2 regions of the Brevibacillus choshinensis genome follow, and region 1 is predicted to be linked to the other one. Evidence: a T-box and tRNA genes for the amino acid it is inferred to sense, from the RefSeq annotation. Region 1 holds a T-box; the other holds one or more tRNA genes.
What was found. The T-box of region 1 lies ahead of JNE38_RS09815 (valine--tRNA ligase). A T-box ahead of a tRNA ligase gene usually reads a tRNA of that ligase, here a tRNA-Val.
Positions count from the first base shown of each region.

Region 1 (3,264 bases):
TGAAGTGCTCGAACGTCTGCTGCTTGAAGAGTTTCACAACTGGCATATGAGCGGCGAGCTCGACCCGTCCGAACTTTTGGTGGATCTGAAAGAAAGAGATGATGAACGAGGGCGCCTGATCAGGCAGGAGCTGCAGAAGCTCTCCATCCTGCGGCAGATCGGGACCATTTTTCTGTATTTGTTTGATGAAGGCAATCTGAGGCCGCTGGGAACATCGCGAGCGGAACGCGACATTGAGAGGGAAATGTATCGCCTGATCACGGATGGCAGGAGCTCCCTGGATTCTTTTCGCGAGCAGCTCATTTCCGAAGACGGCCGAAAGCTGTTTGAAATGTACGCTTCTCCCTTGCCTGATCAAACGTTCGGGATCGCACTGATCGATGTGACGGAAGCGATTGCGGAAGAGAGGAAGCGTCAGCGAAGGGAATGGGAAATCTACAAGGATATTTTGGGAGTGGTTACCCATAACAAGCTGCTCCTGCTAAATGACGAGGAGCTGTTTTTTCTGCTCCGCAACGGTCACAAATCGTTTGCCATGGACGTGCGTGCTCCAAAGGATCTGGCACAGCTGCGGCGGGCGTGCAAGCGTGCCCTAGAGCCGCTCGGATTGTCCGACAAGCGCATCCTGCAATTTCTGGTCGCTGTCAATGAAGCGGCTTCGAACACCTTAAAGCATGGCGATGGCGGGACGATCACGGTGTACGTGTCGAACGAGCAGCACATGTGCAGAGCGGTCATTCATGATGAGGGCCAAGGCATCCTGCTGGAAGAGCTGCCGAGAGCGACTCTGCAGCAAGGGTATTCGACTCGTCATTCCCTCGGCGCAGGGTTTCATGTCATGCTGCAATATTGTGATCGGGTTTATCTGGGCAGCTCTCTCGCAGGGACCAAGCTCATCCTCGAATGCGAGGCCACTTCCTAGAGAATGTGCTGTCATTTACGAAAATGTTTGTACTCGTGTGAAAAAGGGTATCTAGTAATTGAGGGAGTACGGTGGGGACCTATACATCAATGAGAGGAGTTTATACATGGACTATCGGGCGACAGAAACAAATGGGCAAGCCACGCTATTTTTTGCCGGGGAACTGGATATGGCTGTGGGAGACCGGGTAGGGGAGTTGCTCCAGCAATATGGAGGACGCAACGAATCCGTTACTGTCGATTTCCAGGGCGTCTCTTTTGTTGACTCATCGGGGATAGGCAGCCTGTTTTTTACGACGAAAGAACTGCTGGCACTAGGCAAGCAAGTAGAAATTGTGAATGTGCGAGAAGAGATCTTGGATATCTTGAGTGTGCTCGGCTTTACGGAGGCTTTGGGAATCTCCGTGGGGAAAGCCGTTGAAACTGGGTTTGACGCGAAACCGACTGATTGTATATAATAACGTAGAAATGTCCATGATAATTCCATATGTAAGCAACGTGGAGTGGGAAGAGTAAGTCAGGAACCCTTGTCAGAGAGGAGAATCAATAGCTGCGAGATTCTCTAAGGTGACGAATGACTGAAGGTCGCCCAGGAGTTGTTCCGGTGAGACGTACGTTCAGCCGGAAACGGTTCGCAACCGTTATCGTGTTTGAGGGAATACGCATCGTCATCGACCGTGCGTGTTAACAAAGGTGGTACCGCGAAAATATCCTTTCGTCCTTTGGATGAAGGGTTTTTTTATTTTCTGGCGGCCTCAGCCGAAGATCTGCCTTCTGCAAGAGTGCTTCCAGCATGTTTTTTATTAAGGAGGAGTCACGCATGTCATCTCAACCAACACAAGACATCGACCAGCTGCTGCCGAAAAACTATGATCCAAAAGCGGCTGAAACCAAATGGTATCCCTATTGGATTCAAAAGCAATTTTTCAAAGCGGAGCGCGATCCGAACAAACGACCATTTACGATCGTGATTCCCCCGCCAAACGTAACAGGGAAGCTCCATCTGGGCCATGCGCTGGATACGACCCTGCAGGACATCATCACGCGGACTAAGCGGATGCAAGACTACAGCACGTTGTTCCTGCCGGGAATGGACCATGCAGGGATTGCGACGCAAGCGCGTGTTGAAGCAACACTGCGTGAGGAAGGCATCTCCCGTCATGACCTCGGCCGCGAAAAGTTCGTGGAAAAGGTGTGGGAGTGGAAGCACATTTACGCATCGCACATCCGTGAGCAGTGGGAAAAGCTGGGCCTGGCCCTCGATTATTCCCGCGAGCGCTTTACGATGGATGAGGGCCTGTCCCGCGCTGTTCGCGAAGTGTTTGTTCGCCTCTATGAAAAAGGGCTGATCTATCGCGGCAACCGTATCATCAACTGGGACCCTGCGGCTCGCACTGCACTTTCCGACATCGAAGTAATCTATAAGGAAGTAAAAGGTGCCCTGCACCATATGCGCTACCCGCTCTCTGATGGCTCTGGCTACATCGAGGTGGCGACGACCCGTCCGGAAACCATGCTGGGCGATACTGCGGTAGCGGTACACCCGGAGGACGAGCGCTACAAAAACCTGGTTGGCAAAACCGTCATTCTGCCAATCGTAGGACGCGAAATTCCGATCGTGGCGGACGATTATGTCGATCCTGAATTTGGTTCAGGTGCAGTGAAAATCACGCCAGCACACGACCCGAACGACTTTGAACTGGGACTTCGACACAACCTGCCGCAAATCGTGGTCATGGATGAGACGGGTACGATGAATGAGCAGGCAGGCATTTACAAAGGCATGGATCGTTTCGCTTGCCGCAAGCAGATCATCAAAGACCTGAGCGAGCAAGGTGTCATGTTCAAGGTCGAGGAGCACATTCACCAAGTGGGACACAGCGAGCGCAGCGATGCTGTCGTAGAGCCTTACCTGTCCACACAATGGTTCGTAAAAATGCAGCCGCTGGCAGATGAAGCCCTCGCAAATGCAGCGAGCGAAGAGAGCGTGAAGTTTGTACCGGAGCGCTTTAAAAACAACTATCTGCGCTGGATCGAGAATATCCGCGACTGGTGCATTTCCCGTCAGCTGTGGTGGGGACACCGCATTCCTGCATGGTATTGCGCCGATTGCGGCGAGACGATCGTATCCCGCGAAGATGTGACGGAGTGCCCGAGCTGCCACAGCCACAAGCTGGAGCAGGACAACGACGTGCTCGATACATGGTTCTCTTCCGGTCTGTGGCCGTTTTCCACGCTGGGCTGGCCGGATGACAGCGAAGACATGAAGTACTTCTATCCGACGAATGTACTCGTAACAGGCTACGATATCATCTTCTTCTGGGTAGCCCGCATGATTTTCAG
Region 1 is NZ_CP069127.1:1,916,671-1,919,934, forward strand. Features, by position in the region: gene JNE38_RS09805 (ATP-binding protein) at 1-922, shown strand, start outside; gene JNE38_RS09810 (STAS domain-containing protein) at 1,029-1,379, shown strand; T-box leader at 1,412-1,647, shown strand; gene JNE38_RS09815 (valine--tRNA ligase) at 1,742-3,264, shown strand, end outside.

Region 2 (3,264 bases), 2.0 Mb from region 1:
GATATGTTAGGGAGTAGCTGTAGTTTCTCAAACTAAATGACAGCAGCTTCTTCTGGTGTTCCGAAAGGGCTAGGAATATGAATTCTACCTGATCATTTTCAAACGGAAGTAAATAGAACTGAGAAATTCCATGACATATGATTTCTCTCTTTAACGCCAATGCCATGCTGGCTTCTGTGCGTAAGTGCAATTCCACGGTGTGTACCCTCCTTGGACATACAATAGAGTACCAAATTTATACTGGGAATTGTGTACCATTTGTGGCAGTATCATGTCCAAGATGTTACCAATTTTTGTATGAAAATTAACTAAAGGAACTATTCTGGCAAAAGGCTTTATCTGTTGTCAGGAATGCATTTGCTGCGAGAAAAATAAGAGGAAATCATGGCAGCTACCCGCTCTTTATCGGATCCAAGATCATGCTTTCTGCTGGAAAGGCATCGCAGCAGTTCACGGTCACAGCTGCAGGAAAAATAGCCTCGTTTTTCGTAGCAGCGATCATGCCTTTTGCAGCAGCGGTCAATGTCGTCGATGGGCGCCCCCGGTCCTGAGCATCCTGGGCCGCACCAGTTCCCATACAAACAGGGAAATTTTATCCCTTGCTTATTACGTTTGCCCATTCGTCTTCACCACGCCATTTAGAGTTACTGTTAGCGTATTGGGGTGTGAGCTGGATTGCTTTAGGCAGCATGCCCTTATTTCGTGAAAAAGCATGGGGGAGCGCCTGATTTAGGGAAACAGGTGGCCTGAGACTAGGGAGAAGGCTCGGCAAACCGCATACTAGAGGTTGCCGAGCTTTCTAATTGCTCGCTGCAATAAGAAAGGTAGCGCGTCTAAAATTGCTAGATTTCAACAGTGAAATACTTTTGAAATAGCACTTGAAAACATAGTGAAGATATGATAGATTAATTCTTGCCGAGCATATCGGAAATCAAAAATGGATGGATGTCCGAGCGGCCGAAGGAGCACGATTGGAAATCGTGTAGGCGGGGTCGACCCGTCTCGTGGGTTCAAATCCCACTCCATCCGCCATCATGGCCCGTTGGTGAAGCGGTTTAACACAGCAGCCTTTCACGCTGTCATACAGGGGTTCGAATCCCCTACGGGTCACCATAAAACACCGACAACATGTGTCGGGACCCAACGCTAGTTGGGGAACACTGGAGGCTTAGCTCAGCTGGGAGAGCATCTGCCTTACAAGCAGAGGGTCGGCGGTTCGATCCCGTCAGCCTCCACCATTTACTTCGTATTGGTTCCGGCTCGGGAACTCACCGTACCGGTTCACCCTCGGAGTAAGCACTCAGGAGATTTGCTCGGGTACACCTGATCTTGCTTGGCAGCGCAGCGATTCGATGCAGCGGCGCAAGTAGGAAGCGATCCCGTCAGCCTCCACCATACATTACGCGGTCGTGGCGGAATTGGCAGACGCGCTAGATTCAGGTTCTAGTGGTGGCAACACCGTGGAGGTTCAAGTCCTCTCGACCGCACCAAACAATATCCCTAACTTCAAAATTACATGCGGACGTAGCTCAATTGGTAGAGCGTCGCCTTGCCAAGGCGAAGGTCGAGGGTTCGAGACCCTTCGTCCGCTCCATCTTTTTTTGCTGACATAGTGCAAGCTTTCATTTTTGGCGGTGTAGCTCAGCTGGTTAGAGCGTTCGGTTCATACCCGAAAGGTCGGGGGTTCGATTCCCTCCGCCGCTACCAATTCACAATTCATATGGCGGTCGTGGCGAAGGGGTTAACGCACCGGATTGTGGCTCCGGCATTCGTGGGTTCAAGTCCCATCGATCGCCCCATAAACAGGTAGAGAATGAGTGTCGGTTACGGCACTCTTTTTTTGTACATACGAAAACAGCCCAGCCGGGAGATTCCTGATCAGGTCTCCTCGCTGGGCTGTTTTGCTGTCCGAATCATGATTTTTGCAGCATCTGTTTGACCAATTCGCGATTTCGCTGCTTGAAGACTTCGTTGTGGGAAGAGACCATCGCGTAGGAATTTGCCTCGGGCGTGATGTATTGCTTCGCCTTGTTGACCGCATTGGCAGCATCCTGAAATGCGCCGGCGATCAAATGGAGCTTGCCGTTGTATTTGACGATATCACCGGCAGCGTACAAGCCAGGTATGGAGGACTCGCCGCTTGGAGTCGCTTCCACGTAAAAGTCATCGACCAGAGCAATGTCCAGTTCACTATTTTTCAAAAGGCTGGAGTCCCGCTCGTACCCGTGGTTGATGATCACCTCGTCGACAGCCAGTGTAGTGACCTCTCCGGTTTCATGGTTCGTCAATTCCACATACTCGACCGTTTCGCGAGTGGAGGAGGCGACCAAGCGGGTAATCGTCGTCTGGAAAAAGCAGCTGGCAGAGCTTTTCAGGAGCTGGGAGACTTGCGCTTCATGAGCAGAAGGCGATTCCTTCCGGTACGTGAGGTACACCTTCCCCGCAATAGGCTCCAATTCATTGGCCCAATCGATTGCCGAGTTCCCACCCCCGGAGATGAGGATGGTCTTGCCCTGAAAGTAATGCATGGACTTTACCGTGTAGTGCAGGTTGGATACTTCGAATTTCTCGGCACCTTCCACATCCAGTTTTTGCGGAGTGAGAATTCCACCACCGACGGCAACGATGACGGTCTTGGAATAATGGAGGTTCCCAGACTCGGCGCGCAAAACAAAAATTCCGTCCTCATTGCGAGAAATGGATGAGACTTTTTCGTTCAAGACGACTTCCGGATGAAAAGTCAATCCTTGGGCGACCACCTGCTCGATAAGCTTTGCTCCCGTAATGGGTGTCTGACCACCTACATCCCAGATCAATTTCTCCGGATACACGTGAATTTTTCCACCGAGATGAGGCTGAAATTCGATCAGCTTCGTCTTCATCTCGCGAAGCCCGCTATAAAAACTAGAGTAGAGACCAGCTGGCCCCCCTCCAATGATCGTCACATCAAACAATTCATGTTGATCCATGTCCATTCACTCCTGGATTCATGTATGTAACTGATTCTCATTCTCAGCAAATTATATAGGAGTTGCCTTCCATTCGCAACCACATTTGCCTATTGACAGAAAAAAAGGACCCCCTTATAGTAAATAACGAAATTGATAATCATTATCACAAGGAAACTCCTTATCTATTTCTTCAGCAAATGGAGGGTACATACATGGTCCGCCTATATACGGAGGCACTGAATATTGGCTATGGTGAACGACTGATTGTAAAAGCACTCAGCGTACAAATACCGGATAAAAGAATCACGACGAT
Region 2 is NZ_CP069127.1:3,960,502-3,963,765, reverse strand. Features, by position in the region: gene JNE38_RS31095 (hypothetical protein) at 420-551, shown strand; tRNA gene JNE38_RS19950 (tRNA-Ser) at 940-1,032, shown strand; tRNA gene JNE38_RS19945 (tRNA-Glu) at 1,037-1,113, shown strand; tRNA gene JNE38_RS19940 (tRNA-Val) at 1,163-1,238, shown strand; tRNA gene JNE38_RS19935 (tRNA-Leu) at 1,404-1,490, shown strand; tRNA gene JNE38_RS19930 (tRNA-Gly) at 1,519-1,594, shown strand; tRNA gene JNE38_RS19925 (tRNA-Met) at 1,631-1,707, shown strand; tRNA gene JNE38_RS19920 (tRNA-His) at 1,724-1,799, shown strand; gene JNE38_RS19915 (NAD(P)/FAD-dependent oxidoreductase) at 1,914-2,969, opposite strand; gene JNE38_RS19910 (ABC transporter ATP-binding protein) at 3,164-3,264, shown strand, end outside.
Region 2: it encodes a tRNA-Val, which carries the amino acid that the T-box ahead of JNE38_RS09815 (valine--tRNA ligase) is inferred to sense. The anticodon was not compared.